2 linked regions of the Megalodesulfovibrio gigas DSM 1382 = ATCC 19364 genome follow. Each later gene encodes a partner of the first gene's protein in a complex. Links are inferred from orthologs where the notes say so. Each region holds a gene or a part of one and is shown in the gene's direction. Other genes may lie near its edges.

Region 1 (5,322 bases):
CCCTGAACGCCTTTGCCGCGCCGGCGGGGTACGTGTTCGTCTATTCCGGCCTGCTGCTGAACATGGAAAACGAATCCGAGGTGGCCGGGGTCATGGCGCACGAGCTGGCCCACGTCTCGCAACGCCACATCGCCCGACGCATCGAGGCCATGGGCGCCACCTCCCTGCTGTCCCTGCTGGGCATCCTGGCCGGGGTGTTCATCGGCGGCAGACAGGGCCAGGGCATGGTGATGGGCTCCGCCGCCGCCCAGCAGGCAGCCCTGCTCTCCTACAGCCGGGACAACGAACAGGAAGCCGACCAGGTGGGCCTGGGATATCTCATCAATGCCGGCTACCCGCCCCAGGGGTTGCACAGGGCGTTTGAAATCCTCCAGAAGAATCAATGGCTGGGCGGCTCTGGCAGCTCCATGCCCACATATTTGTCCAGCCACCCCGGCCTGTCGGAACGCATCGGCTACGTCTCCCAGAACATTGAGCGCCTGCCGGCCAATGTCCGCGCCCGCAAGGACGACAACACCCGCTTCCGCCGCATCCAGACCCTCACCCGCGCCCGATACACGGACCCCAAGGTGGCCATCACCTACTTCCAGCGGCAGGAATCGACAGAGCCTTGCCTGGACGCCCTGGGCCGCGGCATCGTCCTCACGCGGATGAACCGCTTCAACGATGCCGAAGCCGCCTTCCACGACGGCCTGCGCTGCAGCGGGGACGACCCGCTCTTCCTGCGCGAATACGCCCGGCTCAAGTTCCAGCAGGGCGACTTCCAGGCCGCCACGTCCCTGCTGCAGCGGGCCCTGGCCAAAAACCGCGACGACCTCATGGCCCATTTCTTCCTGGGCCGCATCCTGGGCGATACCGGCCACATCGATCAGGCCATGGACTCCTTCAAACGCATCCTGCGCCAGTTGCCCGAGGATCCGGAAGTCCATGAGGCCTACGGCCGCGCCCTGGGCCAGGCCGGCAGGTATTTCGACGCCCACATGCACCTTGCCTGGGCGGCCTTTTATCTGCAAAATGAGTCCCGGACGGAATTTCACGCCAAGAAAGCCGAGGAACTGGCCAAGGCTCCCGAGCAGAAGCGGGAGCTGGAACGATTCAAGCAAAAGCAGAAGGAGCGCAAAGAGCTCCTCAGGCCTTCGTTGTTCTGACGCATCCCCCACACCACCACGCTATTTTCATCAGGAATCGATCATGAGCCATCTGCTGAAGCGGCTGCCCAAGGGCGCCGATCTGCTGGACGCATTGACCGCCGTCTGCAAGGAACACAACATCACCCGCGGCTCGGTGCAGGTCATCGGCGCGCTGGAAAAGGCCATGCTCGGCTTCTACCTGCAGGACGAGCAGCGCTACATCAACCACGCCGTGGACGAGAACGTGGAAATCCTCATCGGCGTGGGCAACGTCTCCATCAAGGACGGCGAACCTTTCATCCACCTGCACCTGACCCTGAGCCGCCACGATGGCAGCTGCCTGGGCGGGCATGCCGTGGCCGGCTGCCCCATCTTCGCCGCCGAGGCCTGCATCCTGCAACTGGAAGGCGACCCCCTGGTGCGCGGCCTGGACGAGGCCACCGGCCTGTATCTCTGGACAAAATCATAACGGAATTCACTTCTATGGATGCCTGCTGGACCCTGCCCGCCGCCCGGCTCTGCCTGCGGCAGGGGGACATCACCACCGCGCCCGTGGACGCCATCGTCAACGCTGCCAATGCCGGACTGCGCGGCGGCGGCGGCGTTGATGGCGCCATCCACACGGCTGCCGGCTGGGAGCCCCTGCAGCAGGCCTGTCAGGAAATCATCCGCCAGCGGGGCCCCCTGCATGCAGGCGAGGCGGCCATCACCCCCGGCTTCGCGCTGCCGGCCAGATGGATCATCCATACTGTCGGCCCCATCTGGCGGGGCGGAAAGCAAGGCGAGGCCGCGGCGTTGCGCGCCTGCTATCTGGAAAGCCTGCGCCTGGCCCGCACGCACGGCGCGCGCAGGGTGGCCTTTCCGGCCGTGAGCTGCGGCGTATACGGCTATCCCGTGGACGAGGCCGCCGCCGTGGCCCTGGCCGCCCTGACCGAGGGCCTGCAGGAGGCCCCCGGCGTGGACGAGGCGGCCATGTGGCTGTATGCCGACGCCGCCCTGCAGACCTGGACCCGCGTCGCCACGCGGCTTTTTGGAGCACCATCCGCATGAACAACACCACCGATTCATCCTTCCCCTTCCTGCGCGGCACCACGGTGCTGGCCGTCAAGGACACTACCGGCGTGGCCATGGCCGGCGACGGGCAGGTGACCCTGGGCCAGAGCATCGCCATCAAGCACACGGCCCGCAAGGTGCGGCGGCTGTACAAGGATCGGGTGCTGGCCGGGTTCGCCGGCGCCACGGCAGACGCCTTCACCCTCTTCGAGCGCTTCGAGGCCAAGCTGGAGGAATTTTCCGGACAAATCGTCCGCGCCAGCGTGGAACTGGCCAAGGACTGGCGCAAGGACAAGTACCTGCGCCGCCTGGAAGCCATGCTTCTGGTGGCGGACGCCTCCTCCATCCTGATGCTCTCGGGCACCGGGGACGTCATCGAGCCCGACGACGGCATTGCCGCCATCGGCTCCGGCGCGCCCTATGCCCTGGCCGCGGCCCGTGCCCTGACCCGCCACGCGCACCTGCCCTGCGACAAGACCGCCATGGAATCCATGCGCATTGCCGCGGAACTGTGCGTCTTCACCAACGATTCCATCGTGCTGGAAACCCTGGCCGTGCTGCCGCCCTCCAAATGAACGCCGCCCCGGCCATGACGGCGCACACCGTGCACCCGGGCTGCAAGGTGAATCTGTTCCTGGAGATCCGCTGCCGTCGGCCCGACGGCTACCATGAACTCGCCACCCTGTTCTGGCCCCTGGCCCACCCCACGGACACGCTGACCGTGACGCCGGGCGCGCCCGGCAGCGGTCTGCGCTTCTCCTGTTCCGATCCTGCCCTGGCCGGCCCGGAAAATCTGGTGGCCAGGGCATATGCCGCCTTTGTCCAGGCGGCGGAACAGTCCATGGATGTGGCGGCGCACCTGGAAAAGCGCATCCCCGTGGGTGCCGGCCTGGGCGGCGGCAGCGCAGACGCCGCGGCCATGCTCCTGGTGCTCAATCAATTGGCTGGCGCGAACGCCTTGCCGGCATCGCGCCTGGCCTCCCTGGCTGCCGCCCTGGGCGCGGACGTGCCCTTTTTTTTGCAGGGAGGCCGGCCCTGCCTGGCAGAGGGCATTGGGGAACGCCTGACCCCTGTGGATATTGACCTTTCTGAATTCATGCTGGTGCTGTGCAGCCCGGCCATCCCCGTGTCCACGGCCTGGGCGTACGCAACATGGGACAGTGAGCACGGCAAAATGCCCGGCGGCGGCAATCCGGCCTTGACAAGCCCATTCGGCACGCGTAAAGACGTCATTTTCACTGACGCTGTGGTGCTCTTTAATAGCTTTGAGCCTGTGGTGCTGCCCCGTGAGCCCCGGTTGACTCTCCTTAAGGATCTGGCCTATAGGGCTGGCGCTGCGGGAGTGCTGCTCTCCGGCAGTGGGTCAAGCGTATTTGCGTTGTTCCGCAACTCGGAACTGGCCGGGAGCTTTGCCCGGCAGGCCGAGGCCCTGGCCTGGATCGGTCCGGGGCGGGTGTTCAGCAGCCACATGTGATGCAGGGGTGTCGCCAAGCTGGCAAGGCAACGGGTTTTGGTCCCGTCATTCGAGGGTTCGAATCCTTCCGCCCCTGCCATTTTTTTTCGTCCGGGAGCAGCACGGCCGGAGCACCATGTTCCGCCGTGCAGCTCCTGGACTCTTGCGCCCTGACGCGGGCTTGGCCCGGTCCGGACGCATTCCAAACTGATTGCGCGCCATGCGCAAGCGGGCGCACAGCGGCCGCCGGTCCAGCGGGACTGGTGCAAGCGTAGAACCGTCATGAGCCGAGATCTGCAGATAGTCACGGGCACCGCCAACCCCGAGCTGGCGTATGCGATTTGCGATCACCTTGGCTGCCGGCTGACCCCGGCGGTGACCGAGACCTTCAGCGACGGCGAAATCCGCGTGGAGATCAAGGACAACGTGCGCGGCAACGACGTCTTTGTCGTGCAGCCCACGTGTGCGCCGGTCAACTTCCACCTGATGCAGCTGTGCCTGATTCTGGACGCCCTCAAGCGCGCCAGCGCCGGCCGGGTCACTGCGGTGGTCCCCTACTACGGCTACGCCCGGCAGGACCGCAAGGTCGTCCCCCGTGCGCCCATCAGCGCCAAGCTGGTCTCTGACTTTTTGACTGTGGCCGGCATGCACCGGCTCATCACCATCGACCTGCACGCCGGGCAAATCCAGGGGTTCTTCGACCTTCCCGTGGACAACCTCTACGCGCTGCCAGTATTCCTGGAATACATGCGCGGCCTGGAGGGCGACATCGTCTGCGTGTCCCCCGATGCCGGCGGCACCGAACGCGCCCGCTCCTACGCCAAGCGCATGGGCGCCAGCCTGGCCATCATCGACAAGCGTCGCGATGAACCCAACAAAGCCAAGGCCATGAACGTCATCGGTGACGTGAAAGGCAAGCGCGCCGTGGTGCTGGACGACATGATCGACACCGCCGGCACCATTGTGGCCGCCGCCGACGTGCTCCTGGCTGCGGGGGCCGAAGAAGTGATCGCCTGCGCCACCCATCCTGTGTTGTCCGGTCCGGCCATCGAACGGCTGCAGCAGTCCAAATTCTCCAAGATCCTGGTGACCAACACCATCCCCCTTGGTGAAAAGAAGGAGGCCTGCCCCAAGATCGAGGTCATGTCCGTGGCCGGTCTGTTGGCCAAGGCCATCCACAATATTCATACCGAATCCTCGGTGAGCGTCCTGTTCGTCTGAACGCGCCGCCGGTGCATGTGAAGGAGCACATTGATCATGGCTGAGCAAATCACTCTCGCTGCCATTCGGCGCGACTCTGCCGGCAAGGGCCCCAATCGTCGTCTGCGCGTGGCTGGCGAATTTCCCGCCATTTACTACACCGCGTCCGGCGAAAACATCGCCCTGACCATCGACGCCCTCGCCTTCGAGAAGGCCTACCGTCAGGTGGGCACCAGCAAACTCTTCTCCCTGGTGATTGACGGCGAGGAAGGCCGGCCCTCCCTGGTGTGGAAGGTGCAGAAGCACCCCTTCAAGCGTCAGGTGGTGCATCTGGACCTCTATGGCGTGGACTTCGACAAGAAGGTCACCCTCAATGTCCCCCTGCGCCAGGTGGGCGAAGCCCCCGGCCTCAAGCTGGGCGGCATGATGGAAACCTTCCACGACACCATCATCATCACCTGCCTGCCTGGTGACATCCCGGCCTGC
Region 2 (7,917 bases), 1.3 Mb from region 1 along the record:
TCCGTTCGGGCGAGCATCCAGGACGGACAAGCGCTGACGCTGGACGTCACCCTCAAGCCGGAAACAGCCCCCGCAGCCTCGTCCTTTTCCCGAATCAAGGAAGTTGACGCACCGGACCTCAAAGGCAACATCGGCAAGCTGTTCCTGGAGACTTCGCCCCCGGACGCCGCCATCATGGTGCTCAACATCAAGCCCAAGTTTGAGCAGGGCATTGAATTGAAGTCCGGCAGCTATCGCCTGGACATCCGTCACGACGGCTACGAGCCCATGCGCGTGGTGGTGGTCATTGCCCCCCGCAAGGCCGTGACGTACCGGGTGGTGCTGCAGCCGGCCGCAGAGCAACCCGCCCCAATCCCGCAAAAGGGAGAACCCGCGGCGCCCTCCCCGGTGTCCACCCAGCAGGCGGAACAAGCCAAAGCGCGACTGCAGGAAGGCCGCACCCTGCTGGAGGACGGCAACGCCCAGGGGGCGCTGGAAGCGCTCAGCGCCGCCGTCACGTTGGATCCGTCCCTGGTCGATGCGGTTATTCTGCGCGCGGCCGTGCACACCCGGCTTGAGCAGTTTGATCAGGCGCTGGAAGACTACAACCGGGCCATCAAACTCGCCGGCAAGACACCGCATGCCTTCCTTGAACGCGCCAAACTCAATGAAACGCTGCAGCGTCCCGACGCAGCCTGCTATGACTACTGGATGGCCTGCTCCCTGGATGCGTGCGACGGCATCCGCGATGCGCAAAAGCGAGGGCTGTGCCAGTAGTTGGCCGAGTCTCCTTGCCTGCTTCCCGTCATCACCAACCCTGTCGGTCTCCGGCAGGGTTTTTTCATTTCACAAAAAATGCTGCCGGCAAGGAGCGTTCTCCTCGCCGGCAGCACAGAGATGCAACACCGCCTGACTACTCGACTACCCCATTGCGGGGCCAGGCCTATTTCGTGGCCGAGGCCGTCAGCGCCATGGCTTCCACCTGCGGCAGCCGGCGCGCGCCGTAATAGTGCCTGTTGTAGTAGTTATCGCCAAACACGCGATCAATGGTCACGCCTTTCTGAATGGAAGCGTGCACCATCTGGTCGTTGCCGATGTAAATGCCCACATGGGTCACCACGGCGCGGCGGGAAATTTTGAAGAAGAGCAGATCGCCGGGGCGCAGGTCGCCCTTGGCCACAGGCTTGCCCAGGGGAAGCTGATTGTAGCTGCCGCGGGGCAGCTTGATGCCAAATTGCTTGTACACGTATGCGGTGAAGCCGGAGCAATCGAACCCGCCGGGGCCGGTGCCGCCATACTTGTACCGGGTGCCAAAATGCGGCGTGGAGAGGGCCATGATTTTGGGAAGAAATTCCTTGGGGAGCGGCGGGCAGACGCCATCCACTTTCTGTGCCCCGTCAGGTCCCAGGGGGGGGCAGGCCTTGCCCGAAGCGCCAAGCGAAAGGTCGCTTGAAGACTGCATCATGGAGCAGCCGGAAAGCAGCGTGGCGAGAAGAAGAGAAGCAAGTATGGCGAATTGGCGGCAGCGTCGTGGGAGGAACAGGCTTTTTCGGCGCATGTCGTCTCTCTTGTAACTGTTGACTTAGGGAGGCCGCGCTGGACGCAGGCAGGCATGTTCTCAATACGTTTCCGTGAGATACATGGACTGCGTGCATTTGTAAATCATTTGTTTCCGCAATACAACGCATCAGAACCGTCAAAAAAGCCATGCAATTTCCAATTACTGCATGAGGCTGGACTTTCCCGCCAGCCTGCCGTATGGAGAACGACCGACATTGATTCAAGGGAGTTGCACTGCATGCGTTACGTCATCATCGGCAACGGCGTCGCCTCCATCGGCGCCATCGAAGGCATTCGCGCCAACGATCCGCAGGGAGAAATCCTCGTCGTCAGCGAAGAAGCCTTCCCCACTTACGGCAGGCCCCTTATTTCCTACTATCTTGCAGACAAGGTCGCCGAGCGCCACCTGCCCCTGCGGCCGGACAGCTTCTATACGGACCACCACGTGGCCATGAAGCTGCAAAGCAAGGTGACGGCCATCGACCCCGTAACCCAGACCCTGACCACCGAGCACGGCGAATCCATCGCCTACGATCGGCTGTTGCTGGCCCTGGGTGGCGCGCCGTACCTGCCCGCCATTGCCGGCATTTCCGGTCCGGGCGTGTTCACCTTCACCCAGCGTGGGGATGTGGACGCCCTGCGCACCGCCGTCAAACAGGCGCGGCGCGTGGTGGTGGTGGGTGCAGGGCTCATTGCCCTGAAGGCCGCCGAGGCCCTGGCCGCCATGGGCAAGGAAGTGACCCTGGCCGTGCGGTCCCGCCTCATGCGCAGCTATTTCGACGAACACGCCAGCGAGCTGCTCAAGCGTCACCTGGAGCAAAAAGGCCTTGCCTTTGCCCAGGGCCACTCGCCCCAGGCGCTGCTGCGCGACGAAAACGGCGTGCTCACCGCCCTGGAGACGGACAAAGGCCAGCTGCCGGCCGATGTGGTCATCATGGCTGCCGGCGTGCGGCCCCAGACCGATCTGGCCAAAACTGCCGACATCAACGTTGGCCTGGGCATTCAAGCGGACGACCACATGCGCACCTCGGCCCTGAACATCTTCGCCGCGGGCGATTGTGTGGAAGCGGCGGAAATGCTCTCCGGCTCCCCCGTGGTCATGCCCATCTGGCCCAACGCCTTCAACCAGGGCTACAACGCCGGCGCCAACATGGCCGGGGCAGACCTCAAGTACCCTGGCAGCCTGAACATGAACTCCATTTCCTATTGGGGCCTGCCCACCACCTCCGTGGGGATGGTCAATCCCCCGGCAGACCAGGGCTACGAAGTGCATCTGGAGTCCGACCCGGCCCGCTTCGCCTATCGCAAGCTCGTCTTCAAGGATGATCGCCTGGTGGGCTGCATCCTGCTGCAGGATGTGGACATGGCCGGCTTCTATACCGGCTTCATCCGCTTCCGCATCACCCTGGATGCCAAGGCCAAGGATTCCCTGCTGCAAGGCAGGCCGTCGCCCCTGGATTGGCCCGAGCCACTCATCCAGGCCGAACTCAAATACGGCGGTGCCTATGCCGCCGGCGAACTCATCGCCTAGGGCATCGTCATTTTGAAAAAGGACGTTGCGGGGGAACACCTTTCGGTAGAACGGTGTTCCCCCGAGAACTCCTTATCAAAGATGCTTTGCTCCACCGGCAGCCGCCTCCCGCCCCCTCCTGCCGACTGCGGTCGATCCCGCTTCCGGCCCGGCCCTCTCCCCGGGGCAACACCGTTTCCGCTGCGGCGCAGGACGCGCATTTTCCGTTGACGCCGCGGGCTGCGCCTGCCATGGGCACGGAATCGCAGTCACTCAAGAAGGATGACGACACATGGTGGATCTGTATCTCGGACAAGCGCAGGACGTGTTGCTGGGCCAGGACTTTCTGACCTGGCTGTGGTGCATGAGCGAACGCACGGGCGGGGCCTTCCGCACCGCCAAGGGCGAATCCTTCCAGTGCGTGCTGGAACAGCGCGTGGTGGTACAGGGCGGCCAGGGCGATACCCTGGAAACCGCTACCGTAACCGGCGCCTTGAGCGAACTCAAGGAAGCCCGTCTGGGCCTGGCCACGGGCAAAAAAGTCACCCGCGCCCTGATCCGGCTGGCGGTGGACGAAGAGGAATGGTCCGTGACCCTCAAGGCCGAGGACTTCGCCCTCAACAGCCTGAAGACACCCAAGATTGAGGCCGGACGCGAGGAAGGGGACGACCCCGACGCCATCTACCTGGAAAAATTCTACCTGCTGGAACGGGCCATGGAGTTTCTGGACTCGCTCTACCTGCAGTTCCTGCAGGCCAGAATGGCGGCAGACTGGCCCGAGACGGTGAAGATCGTGCGGCAGTGGATCGCCAGCAGCGGCGCAAACCAGCCAGCCTGAGCAGACGGCACTGGCAGCGGTTTACTTGCCGCCCAAAACCACTATACTCCTGCCGCATCCACCCGCCATTTCCCGCGCCGGCAGCCCCTCCGGCAGCCGGCGTGTCCAAGGAGTGTTCCGTATGATTCGCAAGCCGTACATCCACCTGCTCCTGCCCCTGACAATCCTGCTGCTGGCCGCCCTGTCCTCCCCCCCGGCCATGGCCACAACGGCCCTGCCAGAGTTCACCACCCTGGCCAAACGCACGGGCGCAGCCGTGGTGAACATCTCCACCGTGCGCCGGGTGGAAACGCCAGACCTGCAGGACTTCTTCCGCTTCCGCAAGCCGGAAGGCGACAACCGCATGGAAGAATTCTGGAAGCAGTTCGAGAAATTCTTCAAAACCCCGGAAGGCAACCGCAAGGATCGCTCCCTGGGATCCGGCTTCATCATCTCGCCGGATGGCTTCATCGTCACCAACAATCACGTCATCAAGGATGCGGATCAGATTGCCGTGAACCTCCAGGGCAAGGACAAGGAATCCGATTCCTACAACGCCACCGTGGTGGGGCGCGATCCGGAAACCGACTTGGCGTTGCTGAAAATCGAGACCACCGCTCCCCTGCCGGTGCTGGAATTCGGCGATTCCGACGCCATGGAGGTGGGGCAATGGGTCATCGCCATCGGCAACCCCTTCGGCCTGGACCACACCGTGACGGCAGGCATCGTCTCTGCCAAGGGCCGCACCATCGGCGCCGGGCCCTTTGATGATTATGTCCAGACCGACGCCTCCATCAACCCCGGCAACTCCGGCGGCCCGCTGCTGAACATGGATGGCAAGGTCATCGGCATCAATACGGCCATCATCTCCTCCGGCCAGGGCATCGGCTTCGCCATTCCCAGCAACATGGCCCGGCGCATCATCCAGGATTTGAAGGACAATAAGAAGGTGCAGCGCGGCTGGCTGGGGGTGACCATCCAGGATGTGGACGAGAATTCCGCCAAGGCCCTGGGCATGCAGCAGGCCCACGGGGCGCTCATCAGCTCCGTGCGGCCCGGCGACCCTGGCGACAAGGCCGGCATCAAGCCCGGCGACGTGGTGCTGACCATCAACGACCGTCCCGTGGCCGACGCCGGCGAACTCCTCAAGCATGTGGCCGCCCTGCTCCCCGGTGAAAAGGCCGCCCTGCAGGTGTGGCGCGAGGGCAAGACCCTGCCCCTTTCCGTCACCCTTGGGGAACGGCCCACCTCGGAAGAAGCGCTGCTGGGCGAGGGCGAGGAAGAGCAAGCCCCCGAGGCTTCGGAAATCGGCCTTTCCCTGCGTCCGCTGACCAAGGACGAAATCAAGGAACAGAAACTGGAGCGCGGCGGGCTGCTGGTGCTGGAGGTGGATCCCGAATCCCCGGCCGGCGAGGCCGGCTTGCGCAAGGGCGACATTGTGCTGGAACTGAACCTCAAGCCCGTGGAAACCCTTGACGCCTTCGCCGAGCTCATGGAAAAGGACGCTGCAAAGAAAGGCGTGGCCATGCTGCTGGTGAAACGCGGCAAGCAAACGATCTTCCGCACCATTCCCCTGGATGCGGCAGCGCAGGACGCGGAATAGGGCACGTTATCTTTGAAAGGGGAGAGCGAGAGAGGGAAGAATCTTTTGTAAAAAGGTTTCCCCTCTCGCAACGCCCTTCTTCAAAATTACAATACGCCAGTCCACTGCAGCCCGTCCAATGGAGTCTCGTATGCATGCACTCACGCCGCGGCAGATTGTCGCGGAACTGGACAAGTTCATCATCGGTCAGGAAAAGGCCAAGCGCATGGTGGCCATCGCCCTGCGCAACCGCTGGCGGCGGCAGCAGCTGCCCCCGGCCCTGCGCGAAGAAGTGGCCCCCAAAAACATCATCATGATCGGCCCCACGGGCGTGGGCAAGACCGAAATCGCCCGTCGCCTGGCCCGGCTGGCCGGCGCACCGTTCTTCAAGGTAGACGCCACCAAATTCACCGAGGTGGGCTATGTGGGCCGCGATGTGGAAAGCATGGTCCGCGACCTCATGGAGTTCGGCGTGGCCATGGTCCGCAAGGAAGAGCAGGAACGGGTGAAGGAAAAGGCCGCCGCCGCCGCGGAAGAACGGCTGCTGGATCTGCTCCTGCCCGCCTCCGGCCGCAGCACGGACATCCCCACCGCCACCGCCTCCATCAGCGATGTGCCTGCTTTTGCCGCGCCACCGGCCCAGGCGGGGGACCTGTCCTCCACGCGGGAAAAGCTGCGCGATCTGCTGCGCAAGGGCCTCCTGGACGACCGCGACGTGGAGATGGAAATCTCCGTCTCCGGCGGCGGAGTGGAGATCATGTCCATCCCCGGCATGCAGAACATGCCCGGGGCCGAGGACATGCAAAGCCAGTTCAAGGACATCTTCTCCAAGGTCTTCCCTGCCAAGCGCAAGCGCAAGAAAATGAAGGTCAAGGAAGCCTGGGAACACGTGCTGCAGGAAGAGGCCGACCGCCTCATCGACATGGACAAGGTGACCGACATCGCCAAGGAACGCGTGGAGGAAAGCGGCATCCTGTTCATCGACGAGATCGACAAGATTGCCTCCTCCAGCCACAACAAGGGCGGGCCGGACGTCTCCCGCGAGGGCGTGCAGCGCGACCTGCTGCCCATCGTGGAAGGCACCGTGGTGCACACCAAGTACGGCCATGTGCGCACGGACCACATCCTGTTCATCGCCGCAGGCGCGTTTCACGCTGCCAAGCCCTCGGATCTGGCACCCGAACTCCAGGGCCGCTTCCCCCTGCGGGTGGAGCTCTCCCCCCTGGGACAGCACGAGTTCTATCGCATCCTCACGGAGCCGGAAAACGCCCTCACCAAGCAATACACCGCCCTGCTGGAGACGGAACGCGTGCGCATCTCCTTCACCGAGGACGCCCTGCAGGAGCTGGCCGCCTGCGCCCAGCGGGCCAACGAGGAGACGGAGAACATCGGCGCGCGCCGGCTGTACACCATCCTGGAGCATCTGCTGGCGGATCTTTCCTTCGAAGCGCCGGAACGCGCCGGTGAAGTGATTGTCATCGACCGCGACACCGTGCGCGGCAAACTCATGGACGTGTTGGAAGACCGTGACCTCGCACGCTACATCCTCTGATTTCTTCCCAGATTCCACTGCAAAGGACGATCCCATGGAGAAAGGCGCCCGCATTGCGCGCATGCTGATGGAGTCCCTGCCCTTTATCCGGCAGTTCCACGGGCAGACGCTGGTCATCAAGTACGGCGGCCACGCCATGAAGGACGAGGTGCTCAAAAGCGCCTTTGCCCGCAGTATGGTGATGCTGAAGTATATCGGCATCAATCCTGTGGTGGTGCACGGCGGCGGCCCGCAAATCGGCCAGCTGCTGCAAAAACTCTGTATCCCCACCACCTTCCGCGAGGGCCTGCGCGTGACGGATCGCGCCACCATGGACGTGGTGGAAATGGTGCTGGGCGGCAAGGTGAACAAGGAAATCGTCAGCCTGCTGAACCTGCACGGCGGCAAGGCCGTGGGGCTTTCCGGCATGGACGGCTGGCTGCTCAAGGTCCGCCGCATGGAACTGGCCGTGGACCGCGAAAATGCGCCGCCGGAAATCATCGACCTCGGCCATGTGGGCGAGCCCGTGGCCGTGGAGACTGCCCTCATCCGCTCGGTGGAGCGCGACGGCTTCATTCCCGTCATCGCCCCGCTTGGGGTTGATGAGGAAGGCAAAAGCTACAACGTGAACGCGGATTCCGCCGCCGGGGCCATCGCCTCGGCCATGAAGGCCAAGCGGCTGATTTTGCTCACGGACGTTCCCGGCATCCTGGACAAGAGCGGCCAGCTCATTTCCAGCCTCACCCTGTCCCAGGCCGCCCTGGCCATTGCCGACGGCACCGTCTCCGGCGGAATGATTCCCAAGGTCAAATGCTGCATGGAAGCGCTGGATGCCGGCGTGGAAAAGGCGCACATCATCGATGGCCGGCTGGAAAACGCCGTGCTGCTGGAACTCTTCACCACCGGCGGCATCGGCACGGAAATCGTGCGCACAAAAT

What was found.
Region 2: the proteins of hslV (region 1) and hslU are in contact, whole or in part, in a solved structure (PDB 1G4A), measured with the Escherichia coli proteins. The link is inferred for Megalodesulfovibrio gigas DSM 1382 = ATCC 19364 from one-to-one orthologs.

What each region holds. Positions count from the first base shown.
Region 1 is NC_022444.1:3,541,933-3,547,254, reverse strand. The notes cover bases 1,086-3,967. They hold hslV (ATP-dependent protease subunit HslV), read left to right. Parts: upstream 1,086-2,176; coding sequence 2,177-2,758; downstream 2,759-3,967. Other genes in these bases: DGI_RS15630 (ribose-phosphate diphosphokinase), read left to right, coding at 3,919-3,967; ispE (4-(cytidine 5'-diphospho)-2-C-methyl-D-erythritol kinase), read left to right, coding at 2,755-3,657; DGI_RS15650 (macro domain-containing protein), read left to right, coding at 1,614-2,180; DGI_RS15655 (PPC domain-containing DNA-binding protein), read left to right, coding at 1,192-1,599; DGI_RS15660 (beta-barrel assembly-enhancing protease), read left to right, coding at 1,086-1,148. Outside these bases: more of DGI_RS15660, read left to right, coding at 1-1,085; more of DGI_RS15630, read left to right, coding at 3,968-4,857; DGI_RS15625 (50S ribosomal protein L25), read left to right, coding at 4,894-5,322. UniProt on the Escherichia coli protein: Protease subunit of a proteasome-like degradation complex believed to be a general protein degrading machinery. The complex has been shown to be involved in the specific degradation of heat shock induced transcription factors such as RpoH and SulA.
Region 2 is NC_022444.1:2,203,913-2,211,829, reverse strand. Bases 4,831-7,799 are described here. They hold hslU (ATP-dependent protease ATPase subunit HslU), read left to right. Parts: upstream 4,831-5,599; coding sequence 5,600-7,000; downstream 7,001-7,799. Other genes in these bases: argB (acetylglutamate kinase), read left to right, coding at 7,035-7,799; DGI_RS09695 (DegQ family serine endoprotease), read left to right, coding at 4,831-5,469. In the rest of the region: DGI_RS17225 (PEGA domain-containing protein), read left to right, coding at 1-756; DGI_RS17960 (C40 family peptidase), read right to left, coding at 923-1,444; DGI_RS09705 (NAD(P)/FAD-dependent oxidoreductase), read left to right, coding at 1,778-3,070; DGI_RS09700 (hypothetical protein), read left to right, coding at 3,342-3,887; more of DGI_RS09695, read left to right, coding at 4,009-4,830; more of argB, read left to right, coding at 7,800-7,917. UniProt on the Escherichia coli protein: ATPase subunit of a proteasome-like degradation complex; this subunit has chaperone activity. The binding of ATP and its subsequent hydrolysis by HslU are essential for unfolding of protein substrates subsequently hydrolyzed by HslV.